Linked DNA regions of Chitinimonas arctica. The protein of the gene in region 1 binds, or shares a complex with, the protein of each later gene. Links are inferred from orthologs where the notes say so. Each region holds a gene or a part of one and is shown on either strand. Other genes may lie near its edges. The genes, in order: hfq and FNU76_RS03930.

The links.
Region 2: the proteins of hfq (region 1) and FNU76_RS03930 are in contact, whole or in part, in a crystal structure (PDB 3VU3), measured with the Escherichia coli proteins. The link is inferred for Chitinimonas arctica from one-to-one orthologs.

Annotation. Positions count from the first base shown.
Region 1 is NZ_CP041730.1:4,090,425-4,096,132, reverse strand. Bases 2,932-5,636 are described here. They hold hfq (RNA chaperone Hfq), read right to left. Parts: upstream 4,561-5,636; coding sequence 4,303-4,560; downstream 2,932-4,302. Other genes in these bases: der (ribosome biogenesis GTPase Der), read right to left, coding at 4,697-5,636; hflX (GTPase HflX), read right to left, coding at 3,085-4,191; hflK (FtsH protease activity modulator HflK), read right to left, coding at 2,932-3,077. In the rest of the region: FNU76_RS18655 (ATP phosphoribosyltransferase regulatory subunit), read right to left, coding at 1-837; protease modulator HflC, read right to left, coding at 1,034-1,903; more of hflK, read right to left, coding at 1,905-2,931; more of der, read right to left, coding at 5,637-5,708. UniProt on the Escherichia coli protein: RNA chaperone that binds small regulatory RNA (sRNAs) and mRNAs to facilitate mRNA translational regulation in response to envelope stress, environmental stress and changes in metabolite concentrations.
Region 2 is NZ_CP041730.1:893,803-901,446, reverse strand. What follows is about bases 2,373-5,362. They hold FNU76_RS03930 (catalase), read left to right. Parts: upstream 2,373-2,805; coding sequence 2,806-4,920; downstream 4,921-5,362. Other genes in these bases: FNU76_RS03925 (BON domain-containing protein), read left to right, coding at 5,033-5,350; FNU76_RS03935 (hypothetical protein), read left to right, coding at 2,373-2,513. Outside these bases: FNU76_RS03955 (hypothetical protein), read left to right, coding at 1-275; FNU76_RS03950 (DUF1328 domain-containing protein), read left to right, coding at 346-516; FNU76_RS03945 (glycine zipper 2TM domain-containing protein), read right to left, coding at 586-1,035; FNU76_RS03940 (hypothetical protein), read left to right, coding at 1,180-1,473; more of FNU76_RS03935, read left to right, coding at 1,653-2,372; FNU76_RS03920 (cytochrome ubiquinol oxidase subunit I), read right to left, coding at 5,470-7,032; FNU76_RS03915 (phosphate/phosphite/phosphonate ABC transporter substrate-binding protein), read left to right, coding at 7,216-7,644.

The DNA.
Region 1 (5,708 bases):
GGCATAGGCGGCGAATACCAGGCCGGTATGGTAATAACCGGAACGCAGTTCGGCCAGATCGAAATTCGGCTGGATGCCACGGGCGGCCAATGCTTCGGTCAATTGTTCCAGTTGCGCCAAGGCGGTGACGATACCACCCAGCTTGGGCAAGGCGGCGGCCGCGCGTTCCAGCACGCTTTGATCGCCATACAGGCTAGGCAGCGCGATCAAACCGGTGCGTAGTTCGGTGGGCAGGTCGGCAACCAGGCCGCTGAGCGTGGGCACATCCTTTTGCTGGATAGCGCTGAATACCGCTTCGCGCGTGTCGCCGCTCAATCCCGCCGCATCGGCCAGCGCCAGGAACAAGCCGATATGGCCGATGTCCAGGTGCACATGGCCGATATCGGCCAGTTTCAGGCATTCGCGCATCAGCTCGACGATTTCCACGTCGGCGGCCACGCCGGCATAGCCGTAGATTTCCGCGCCCAGCTGCAAGGGTTCACGCGCAGCCATCACGCCGTCGGGCTGGGTGTGTACCACCGCGCCGGCGTAACACAGCCGTGCCACGCCTTGGCGGTTGAGCAGGTGCGCGTCGATGCGCGCTACTTGCGGCGTGATATCGGCGCGCAGTCCCAACTGCCGGCCACTGAGCTGGTCGGTCAGCTTGAAGGTCTTGAGGTCCAGCGCGTTATCCTGCCGGGTCAGCAGCGAATCGACATACTCGATCAACGGCGGCTGAACCAGTTCGTAGCCGAAGCTGGCGATCAGGTCGAGCGACGCACGACGCAAGGTCTCCACGCGGCGCGCTTCTGGCGGCAGCAGGTCGGCGATATTTTCGGGCAGTATCCAGTTACGCATAGGTGCAGGCCGGGACGCGAAGCGTGCCAGCAATCATGTTCCGTTCAGCAGCCGACCTGGCATAACGGTTATCCGCTATGCCAGGTCGGCCGATTTCGGCGAGGCTTTACGCCACTAAGAGGTGTCGGTCACAGCAAGAGGCCCTCGGCAAGGAGCGCGAGGGCCTATGCAGGCAACGCATTATCTCACAAGCCGATCACTTCGCTCGTGGGTCCTTCATGTACTTGAAAAATGCCGAGCTGGGTTCCAGCACCATCACGTCCGACTTCGACTTGAAGGTCTTCTTGTAAGCTTCCAGGCTGCGATAGAAAGCATAGAACTCGGGATTCTGGCCATAGGCCGCACCATAGATACTGGCCGCTTTACCGTCGCCTTCACCCTTGAGCTGCTGAGCCTTGTTGAAAGCATCGGCGATGATGATTTCACGCTGGCGATCGGCATCCGCACGGATCTTTTCCGCTTCGGCCGAACCTTCCGAGCGCAATTGGCTGGCCACGGTCTTGCGTTCCGAGATCATCCGCTCATACACGGCGTTGCTGATATCGTCGGGAAAATCGACCCGCTTCAGCCGCACATCGACAATATGCACACCAATCTTGCGCGCATCGGCGTCGGCGACCTGACCCACGATCTCCATCACTTCGTCGCGCTTGCCGGAGATCACATCCTGCACCGTCTGCTTGCCGAATTCGGCCCGCAGTACATCGTTGACGGTCTTGCGCAGACGGGCGGAAGCGGTACGTTCGTTGCCGCCCACGCTCTTGTAATACTGCTCGACGTCGATGACTTGCCACTTCACATAGCTATCGACCAGGACGTTTTTCTTTTCGATGGTGTTGAAGCGCTCCGGGCTTTCGGCATCCATGGTGAGGATGCGGCGATCGAAGTAACGCACCGATTGCAGCAAAGGCACCTTGAACTTGATCCCCGGCTCCTTCACCACGCGCACCACTTCACCCAGCTGGAACACCATGGCCGATTGACGCTGGTCAACGGTAAACACGCTCATGCTGAGCACCAGCAAGCCCAGCAAGACGATCACAACGGCGGAAACAAGACGGTTCATATCAACGCCCCTCCCTATCGCCGCGATTGGCGGCTTCGGACTTCAGGCGGACAGCGGGGGTTTCGCCGCCGGCGGGTATTTCGGCCGTGGCGGGGCCAGGGCCGGACAATTGCATCAGCTTATCCAGGGGCAGGTAAAGCAGGTTGCCGCTACCGGCCTTCTGATCGACCAATACCTTGGAACTGTTGCTCATGATTTCCTGCATGGTGTCGAGGTACATGCGATCCCGTGTCACTTGCGGCGCCTTGCTGTACTCGGCGACCACCTGGCTGAAACGCGAGGCATTACCCTCGGCTTCGGCAATCACCCGACGCTTGTAGCCTTCCGCCTCCTGCAACAGCCGGGCCGCGTTACCGCGCGCCTTGGGCACCACATCGTTGGAATAGGCGGTACCGTCGTTGGTCTGCTTGACCTTGTCCTGGCCGGCCTTCACGGCATCGGCGAACGCGGCCTGCACTTCTTCCGGCGGCTGTACGTCATTGATATTGATACGGCTGATGCGAATACCGGCGCCATAGCTATCGAGCAAGTTTTGAATCAAGCGCGTCGCATCGGCGGCAACCTGGCCACGTCCTTCGTTCAGCACAAAATCGACCTTGTTGCGGCCGACGATTTCGCGGATGGAGGTTTCGGCAGCCTGCTTGACGATGTCGCGGGCGTCGCCATCGGCAACATTGTTAAAGACAAAGGCCTTGGCGTCCTTGATGTCGTATTGGACTTCCAGCTGCATATCGATGATGTTCTGGTCCTGCGTCAGCATCAGCGATTCATCGGGCAGGCGGTTCTTGGTGCTGCCCTGGAAGCCTACTTCCACGGAACGCACCTCGGACATCTTGACGATCTCGCGCTGCTCGATCGGCCACGGCATATGCCAATGCAGACCCGGATCGGTCGTCTGCACATAGCGGCCAAAGCGCAGCACCACGGCTTCTTCGCGCGCATCGACAACATAGAAGCCGCTGGCTGCCCACAGTACCGCCACCACACCCAGCACGGCGCCAATGCCGCCAGCCATGGCGCGGCCGTCATGCGGGGGGTTCGGGCCAGCATCGGCCGGGCGGCCGGGCTTGCCACCGAAGAACTGTTTGAGCTTATTGGTGAACTGGCGAATGATTTCGTCCAGATCGGGCGGACCGTCCTTGCCTCGGCGGCCCCACTGCGGGTCTTGCGACATATTGGCTTTATTCCGTCGTTGAATAGTCGGGCATTGATTCGACCAGCACCTGTCGTAATAAATCCAGGCCCAGGCCGTTTTTCGCGCTAATACGGACGGCGCGAATCCTACCATACTCGTCCCGCTCGACAGCGGGTTCGCCACCCTTGAGATCGATCTTGTTCCAAATCACGATCTGCGGGATCGCGTCGGCGGCGATTTCCTTCAGCACGATATTGACTGCTTCGATCTGTGCTTCGCGCGTCTCGCTGGCGCCATCGACCACATGCAGCAGCAGATCGGCGCGGATGGTTTCTTCCAGGGTGGCGCGAAACGCCTCGACCAGGCCATGCGGCAGGTCGCGGATAAAACCGACCGTATCAGACAAGACGATAGAGTGCTGCGGGTCAAGAAATAGCTTGCGACTGGTGGTATCCAGCGTGGCGAACAGCTGGTCCGCCGCGTAGGTGCGTTCGTGCGTCAGCGCGTTGAACAAGGTCGATTTACCGGCATTGGTATAGCCTACCAGCGAAACGGAAAACTGTTTGCTGCGCTCACGCGCGCGCCGCTGGGTATCCCGGTGCCGCTGTAGCTCTTTCAGCTTGACCTTGAGCTTGCTCACCCGTTCGTTGAGCATGCGCCGGTCCATCTCCAGCTGGGTTTCGCCGGGACCGCCGCGCGTACCCGTGGCGCCGCGCTGCCGCTCCAGGTGGGTCCAACCGCGTACCAGCCGGGTGGACATATATTGCAGCTGAGCCAGTTCGACCTGCAGTTTGCCCTCGTTGGAACGGGCGCGCTGCCCGAAAATATCCAGGATCACCCGGACCCGGTCGGACACGCGGCATTCCAAGGCCTTTTCCAGGTTGCGCTCCTGCGCGCCGGACAAGGCATGGTTGAACAACACGGTGTCCGCCTCGAATGCGGCGACGCTGGCCGCGACTTCTTCCACCTTGCCGGAACCGGCGAACAGCTTGGGATCGGGCCGCTGGCGCTTGCCCTGGATGATGGCCATGACCTGATAGCCGTTGCTTTCAGCCAACAGCTTGAATTCTTCTATGTTCTCCAGATAATCGGGACCGCCGAAATCCAGACAAACGAGGACGGCCTTATCGCCGCCTTGGTGGCGTTCAAACACGCAGGCTTTCTTCTAGATGAGAGGTTGGCGCCAGGCGCCGGAAAGTCTTCAATCGTATGCCAACACGAACGGGGCACCAAAGCGCCCCGCCCTCGATACCGCTACGGAAAATCAGGCGTCGGCAGCCGGTGTGGCTGGCTGGTCCTTGTCGTATGGAATCGTCACTGGGCGCGCGGGCACCACGGTGGAGATGGCATGCTTGTAAACCATTTGCGTCACCGTGTTACGCAGCAGCACGACGTACTGATCGAAGGATTCGATCTGACCTTGCAGCTTGATGCCGTTGACCAGATAAATCGAAACTGGAACATGTTCCTTGCGCAGGATATTCAAAAACGGGTCTTGTAGCATTTGCCCTTTTGCGCTCATTTGTAGTTCTCCACTCTGTAATTGAAAAAGTGACGGAATCCGTCTAAATCCTGCAGCTGCGATCTGGTGTGCCAGTAGTCACTTGTAGCAGCTTTTCCGACAAGCACAAACCTTGGCACGGACCGGGCCGTAGCCCTCAGCCCTTCTTGATCGTCGGTCGTTTGGGTTTACCTGCTTTTGGCGGGTTGGGCCCTTGGGAACCATGGCGTGCCACCTTCACGGGCTTTTTCTCGCCCCGCATGGCGCCAATCCGGTCAGGCTTGAATTCGCCCGGCTTCATATCGAATGGGTTGTCCGCCTTCTTGAACTGGACCCGCAGCGGCGTTCCCTGCAGTTTGAACATCTTCAGGAAGGAATGTTCCAGGTAACGCCAATAACTGGCCGGCACGCCGTCCAGCGAAGTACCGTGCACCACCACCACCGGCGGATTCATGCCGCCCTGGTGGGCATATTTCATCTTTGGCCGCATCAGGCCGACACGCGGCGGCTGCTGCTTTTCGGTGGCCAGCTGCAGCGCGCGCGTCAGGCGCGGCGTCGGCAGTTTTGCCATGGCGGCGGCGTAGGCGGCATTGATGCTGGCGAACAGATCACCGACACCCTGCCCTTCCAACGCGGAAATATGGTGGAAACGGGCAAAATCGAGGAAGCTGAGCTTGCGGCCGATATCGCGCTTCACCTGGTCGCGCGTATATAGATCCAGGCCTTCCCACTTGTTCACCGCCACCACCATGGCCCGCCCGGCTTCCAATGCGAATCCGGCGATATGGGCATCCTGCTCCGCCACATCCTGGCGGGCATCGAGTACCAGCACGACCACGTTGGCGTCTTCGATCGCCTTCATGGTTTTCACCACCGAGAATTTCTCGATGGCTTCGTTGACCTTGCCGCTCTTACGCACGCCGGCGGTATCGATAATGGTGTATTTCTGGTCGCCGCGTTCGAAATCGATATAGATCGAATCGCGGGTGGTGCCCGGCTGGTCGAAGGCAATCACCCGCTCCTCGCCCAGGATGGCGTTGACCAGGGTGGATTTTCCTACATTCGGCCGGCCGATGATGGCGAACTTGGGGTGCTTGACCTCGGCCTCGTCCACTTCGACGTCGAAGCCGGCCAGGATACTGTCGATCAGTCCCCGCACCCCTTCGCCG
Region 2 (7,644 bases), 3.2 Mb from region 1 along the record:
GCAAATCGATCAGACAGGCACTTGCCTTGTTTATCGTCACCGCCGTGATATGCAGCTTGACGATAGCCATCCATGCCGTCAGGTCGGACGCTTCAACTCCGGCCAAGTATGCGGCGCGCACGGAACGCCCCTTCCAGATCTCGCTGGCTAGAACCGTATTGGAGTTGCCGACGGTTCAGCCAAGGCGCGATAGACGACCACGCCGGATCGAATTCCGGCCATTGGAGCCGGCTACCGTGCCGATGATCCAGCAAGCCAGTCGGCATATGGTTTGAACGCCTTGCCGTCGGACCAAGCAGGGGGCGCAGGCTTTAACCCGCGTCCCTCCCACTCAAGGAGAGCATCATGCTGCACTATGCTGCCGTATTCTTTGTTATTGCCCTGATTGCCGCGGTACTGGGATTTGGCGGTATTGCCGCTGGTGCCGCCGAAATCGCCAAGATCCTGTTCTTTATCTTCCTGGTCATCTTTGTGGTGACGCTGGTCATGGGCCTCTTTAGGCGAGGCCGAGGTTGACCGCGCTCCAATAGATGCCAAAAAAACAGGCCGCTCTTTGCAGAGCGGCTGTTTTTTTCCGGCAAGGCCTCAACGCCGCCACACGCGGCCATCGCGTACCGCAACCACATCGCCACGCCGAAAATTGGCACTGTCCTGGGTGATGGCCTGATAGCTGCCGTCGTCCATGCGGACCGATACCCTGTAGGCGACGCGCTCCTTGTGCCTATCGTCCAATTTATCGCCGACGACGGCGCCACCTACCACGCCTACGATGGTTGCGGCGGTATTGCCGTCACCCTTGCCGACTTGATTGCCCAGCACGCCACCCACCACGCCGCCCAGCACGGCGCCGGCACCCGGGCCGCGCTTGCCTGGTTGGACCACTTCTTCCACCGATTGCACTACACCGTAGGGGGAGTGGTCGGCCTGTCGTTCCGCCAGTAGCAACGGAGCCTGATCCTGGCGCGAGGTACTGCAGCCGGGAAGGGATGCGGCGGCTAAGAGGGATACGGATACAGCGGTGATCAATGTTTTCATGACGCTTCTCCTCGATGGTCGGTAAACGGGATGCCCAGTAGCTGGGTCCACCTTTTCGAGGGGCATATTTCATGCCACGGACCGTGGGCGAGCTATTTGCTCTTATTACTTCAGCAACACTTCCCTCACGGACAGGAGCACGCCATGCAAGCCGTCACACAGAACGATCCACGGGCCTTACCTATTTCCACCAGGAAACGGGCCTTGTGGCTGGCCATGCCCGCACCGGACCCGCTCGCCGATCCCGTCCCTGAGGAAGCCCCCGGGCAGCTACCGCCGAATCCCTCCGACGATCCGCCCGTGCTGCCAGTGCAGCCGCCACTCAAGGTGCGGGACGACGAACGGGATCGCGTCGAGCCGACTTGCGAGCGTGAGTACGCGTGGCTGCAGGCGCAAGCTGCCCAAGCCAGTTGTCCCGGCCCTTACTACTTCATGTAGGACGGATCAGGCCAGGAACAACGATTGCTCCCTTTTTATGCGCCAGCGAGCAAGAAGCCACTATTCAAAAATAGTTACCATGGCTTTGGAAAAGCTTACAAATGTAGGTAATTAAGTACTTTTCCCGGCGTGTTGGCAGAAGTTCTCCCCCTCTCTCTCAACTAATTTAGAAGGGAATAATGATGAACCAAAGCAATCGCGCCTATCCGCGCAATGACTACGAAAATGACATGCAAGGCAGTGGCAACGAGCCTGTCGGTGGTGATGTCTGGCAATCCGGTACGCCAGGCAATCGGCCAATGGAACAAGGCGGCCGGCAAGGTCAATCCCGCCAGGGCGCCTATCAGGATGAGTACTATGGTGGCAATCGCTACCAGGGCAATCGTCCCAATAGCGTTCATGGCCAAGACAGACAGCGCCAGCAGGGCCAGTACGGCTACCAAGGCGATGAGCGCTATCAACGCGGCGGCGGTATCGAGGGCTACGACGGCCCGGGCCAGTATAGCCAATATGGACAGGGCCAATCCGGACACCGTGGGATGGAGCGGGGCGGCTACGGCAATGCCGACCAAGGCCAATTCGGACAGCGCGGTGAATTCCAGTCCAGCCACCCTGGCGGCTTCCGCTCAGGCCAGCAAGGTCCCTATGGTCATGACCAGGGTGGATATCGCAGCGCTCACCATGACCCGTACCAAGGCGGCTTCGATCGCGGTTATCAAGGCGGCGAACAGCAGTTCGGCCCGCAGCCCGGGACCCGCCACTATGATCCCGACTACCACCAATGGCGTAGTGAGCAGGTGAGCAAGCTCGACCAGGATTACGACAATTGGCGCCAGGAACGTTACGGCAAATTCGCCGACGAGTTCAGCGAATGGCGCAGGAGCCGCGAGTCCAGCGGTAGCGTCGGCGGCGGCGGCGGCGGCAGCGACCGCGACGCAGCCGGCCGCACCGGCACCAGCAACTCCTTAGGCAACAACAATACGCTGGGCAATAGCGGTGTCAGTGCCAATACCCCTGACAAAATGCCGAAGGGCAAGTAGACCGCGTACCCGGGCCAGATAGGAGGGAAGGCGATTCCGGTTGCGATCCCCTCCCCGTAGCCCGCTTTCCATCCTATCCGGGCACGCCCTTGCCGATTGACAGCCACGCCGGCCTGGGTGGCTGTTTCGCTATGGGTGGTCGTATCGAGGATTGCCGCAGGATTTACCAGGGTGCGGAAAACATTGCGGCGCCGGCGTCCGGCACGCGCGTCAAACCGCAGCGGGCGAATGGGTATGAGGCTTGCCTGAACAAGGATATTCCGCTTTGCGCGGCCATGTTCAGGAGCTTCCCATGTCATCCACCCAGCATCCATCCCACCCGGTAAGCACCGGTGTGCCCTCTGACATGAAGTCGCAGGACCTGGAGGCCGACCGCCGCGAGGCGGGTGAGGTGCTGACCACCAATCAGGGCCTGGCCATCAGCGACAACCAGAATTCGCTAAGGGCCGGCGCGCGTGGCCCCACCTTGCTGGAGGATTTCATACTCCGGGAAAAGATTACCCACTTCGATCACGAGCGTATTCCCGAGCGGGTTGTCCATGCCCGTGGTGAAGGCGCGCATGGTTATTTCGAAGTGTACGAGCCGATGAGCAAGCTGACCCGCGCGGCCTTTCTACAGGACCCGGCCGCCAAAACGCCGGTGTTTGTCCGGTTCTCCACGGTGGCCGGCTCGCGCGGCTCGGCCGACACCGCCCGCGATGCCCGTGGCTTTGCCGTCAAGTTCTACACCAGTGAAGGTAATTTCGACTTGGTCGGCAACAATATTCCGGTGTTCTTCATCCAGGACGCCATCAAATTTCCCGACCTCGTGCATGCCCTCAAACCCGAACCCGATAGCGAGATGCCGCAGGCATCCAGCGCCCACGACACCTTCTGGGACTTTATCTCGCTGATGCCGGAAAGCACCCATATGATCATGTGGGTGATGTCGGACCGTGCCATTCCTCGCAGCCATCGCATGATGGAAGGTTTTGGCGTGCACACCTTCCGCCTGGTCAATGCCGAAGGGGTGTCGCGTTTCGTCAAGTTCCACTGGAAGCCGGTTTTGGGCATCCATGCGCTGGCCTGGGACGAGGCGCAGCAGCTCGCCGGGCGGGACCCGGATTTCCATCGCCGCGACCTATGGGAGGCGATCGACCGCGGTGCCTATCCTGAATGGGAGCTGGGCCTGCAGGTGGTGGAGGAAGCCGATGCCGAAAAATTGGGCTTCGATCTGCTCGATGCCACCAAGCTGATCCCGGAAAACCTGGTGCCGGTGCAGAAGATCGGCAAGCTGACGCTGACCCAAAATACCGACAATTTCTTTGCCGAGACCGAGCAGGTGGCCTTCCATCCCGGTCATCTCGTGCCCGGCATCGAGTTCAGCAACGATCCCCTGCTGCAGGGACGGCTGTTTTCCTATACCGACACCCAGCTGTCACGTCTCGGTGGTCCGAATTTCCACGAAATCCCCATCAACCGGCCGCGCTGCCCCTTCCACAACAACCAGCGCGACGGTATGCATAGACAGTCCATCGCCATCGGCCGGGTAGCCTACGAACCCAATTCCCTGGCGGACGGCAAACCGCACGAAATCGAGCCGGCCCTGGGCGGTTTCGCCAGCGTGGCGGAAAGAATGGAATCACCCAAGATCCGGGCCCGCAGCCCCAGCTTTGCCGACCATTTCAGCCAGGCGCGCCTTTTTTGGGTAAGCCAGAGCCTGGTCGAGCAGGACCATATCGTGCTGGCCTTTACCTTCGAGTTGAGCAAGGTCGGGGTGCCGGCCATTCGCGAGCGCATGGTGCGCACACTGGAAAACGTCGATCCGGTATTGGCCGGCCGCGTTGCGCGCGGCCTGGGTCTCAAGGATCACCAAGCCACGGTGCGGTCTACCCCCTTACCGGAGCCGGAACCGTCTCCGCAGCTGAGCATGCTGGGCAGCGGCGACCATTCCATCCGCACCCGCAAGATCGCCATCCTGGTGGCCGATGGCGTCGATGGCGAGGCGGTCGAGAGAGTACGCAAGGCCTTGGAAGCAGCCGGTGCGGTTTGCAAGTTGGTCGCATTGACGCTTGGTACGGTGACCAGCGCAAGCGGTGACGCACTGTCGGTCGATCACACCTTGCTCACCACGCCTTCGGTGGTCTTCGATGCGGTTTTCGTGCCTGGCGGTAGCCATGGATTGCGTGCCTGCGGCGACGCGCTGCGTTTCGTGCTGGAGGCCTACAAGCACGGCAAGGCCATTGCCGCCAGTGGCGACGGCCTGGAACTACTGGATGAGGCCGGTATTCCACCGGAGACCTGTCCGGCTGGGGTGGTCTACCAAACCGGCGAGACCCTGCTGGCCGACGTCGCGGCGCAGTTTATCGACGCGATCGGCGCGCACCGCCATTGGCAAAGGTGCAGCCAGGACGCCGTGCCGGCGTGAATATCCAGGCAGAAAGACCTGCCCGGCCGGCAAGCAGGCACAACGTTTGCACTTGCTTCAACAACGGCCCTCCCAATGGCGCCGTACCTGCTCAACAACAAGGAGACCTGCCATGTACAAGCTGCTAATCGCCCTCTCGCTGGCCATCATGACCGCCTTCGGCACCACCGGCTGTGCCGTCACCAGCGGCCAGAGTTCCGTCGGTGAATTTGTCGACGACACCACCATCACCACCCGGGTGAAGGCGCGCTTCGCCGAGGACAAGACCGTCAGCGCCATGCGCATCAATGTGGAAACCTTGAAGGGCGTGGTGCAACTATCGGGATTCGCCACCTCCGATACGGAAAAAACCCATGCCGCCCAGATCGCCCGCAATGTGCCGGACGTGAAGGATGTACGTAACAACATCACGATAGCCCGTTCCAATTAAGCGGGACGGCCGGGCCAGCGGCCTGGGACCAGGAAAAGCGCCAGGAATGGCGCTTTTCGCATGTTTGGGACCCGCACAAGACTGGAATCCAACTTCCGGTATGCAGCGCTTGGACGGTCTTACCTCAGCCCGCGGGTAGCGAGCGTGAGCGGGGTGGCATGGAGGGTCAGCGTGCCGGCGCGTGGCCGAATGGCGCGCCAGCCCAACAGACGCAGGAAATTGTCCCAGCTGAAGGGGCTCTGTTGCGGTCCCAGGGCAATGGTGAGTAGCGTGGCACGGCAAAAAAACAGCGCCAACAGGAGATAGCCGGCGGCGGCCAGCATGCCCATCTGTGGGCTGAGCAGGCTGCCGCCCACCGTGACGGCCTTGGCGGTGGGCAGCATGCCATATACCACCCAAGGCTGCCGTCCGACCTCCGCCACCATCCAGCCCGCCAGCGTGGCCAGCCAGGGGAGAGGCAGGCAGACCAGGATAAGGCGCAGCAACCAGCGCTGTCCGCCCGCGGCCAGCTGCTTGCGCCGCCAGACGGCCAGGCCGAACAGTAGCGACAGAACCAGTCCACACCCCACCATCAGCCGGAACGAGTAGAACAGGACCGGTACATTCGGCACCAGGCGATTGGCCGCTGCAGCGATATCGGCTTCCTGGACGCGATGGCCGGTACGTTGTTCCAGATCGCGGGATAGTAGGTCATAGCCATCCTCCACGCCGTCGTGGCGAGCATGGCGTATACGCGAGGCGGCCTCGTCCACCAGCTCGTCCATGCCCTTGGGGGCTTGGTCCAGGCGGTGGTTTCCCAGCAGGCTGAGCAGGTAGGGTAGCTGGATTTCGTAGCGATTGCTCCGGCTGGCACGGTCCGGCACGGCCAATAAGGTCAAGGGCGCGGGAGCCGCTTCGGTTCGCCATAGCGCTTCGATGGCGGCGAATTTAAGCGGCTGGTGTCGGGCTACGCTGCGCGCACTATGATGGCCGGAAACCACCGTGGCCAGGGTTGCGACCAGGCCCACCACGGCGGCCAGCTTGAAAGAGCGATGTGCGATCGGCAGATGCTTGCCTTGCAGGCAGTACCAGGCGCAGATGGCCAGCACAAACAGGCAACCGATCACGACGGCTGCTGGCAGCGCATGGGAGATCTTGTCGAAAGCCACCGGGCTGCGAAAGATTTCCTCCAGCGAGATCACCACGGCTCGTCCCTCGGCCACGGTCACGCCGACCGGATGCTGCATCCAGGCATTCATGGTCAGGATGGTGGATGCCTGGATGCACAGTACAAGGCCCAGCAGGCAGGTGGCGGCAAAGTGGACATATTTGTTGAGACGGTCCCAGCCGAACACCATCATGCAGGTCAACACCAGCATGATAGGCGCGACGATGCCCTCGATGGATAGCACGCGGCTCAGGACCTCGCGGACATAGTCGCTATAGCCAGCCCAGTTGTGGGTGAGCTGCCAGCGCAGCGGCAGGCCGGTGGCCAGGCCCACGCACCAGGCGAAGAAAAAGAAGCGGCTCCAGAAGCGGGCGCCCGTCCGCCAGCCGGTATCGCGGCTGTACAGATAGGCCCCTTCCATCAGGGCGATCAACAGGATCAAGCCAAGCGTGATCGGTACGAACAGATAGTGGTAGCTGGCCGTCACGGCGAACTGCACGCGCATGAAATCGAAAGCGGCGGGGGAGAGCGGCATTCTGGTATTCCTCCTGGGACTATCCGGCCGCTCCTGGCTGCCACGTCGGCGCTGAAGCGTGTCGTTGATTAGACAATATGCTAATAATCTAATATACGCAAGAAGAACTGTCCGGATGACGGTGGCGGACTACGATGAATCGCATGGGAAAGCCCCGGGTATCCGACGTGAAAGGAGTACATCATGCGATTCGCAGTCCTGATTACCAGCTTGCTGTCCTTGTGCGTGGTGGTTGCGCAGGCTGGCGAATTGAGTCTTGCCGTCAATGCACCGCGCGGACAGGAAGATATCCAGAAGTGGAATGCCCTGGCGGCCTACCTGAGTGCCGAGACCGGCGAAAAGGTCACCGTTTCGGGCACCCCGCCGGCACGTATCGACAAGGAAGTCGAATCGGGCGCCATCAAGCTGGCCTTGATGAACCCGGTATCGGCCGCGGATGTGATCCAGCAGAACATTGCGAAGCCGCTGGCTACCCTCAAGGCCAAGGGAACCGCCCAGTTCGCCGGGGCCATCATCACCCGCGCCGATAGCCCGATCAAGACGGTCGCCGACCTGAAGGGCAAGAATGTGATGGCCTTCCAGACTTCCTCGGCCGGCGCCTATGTCTTCCAG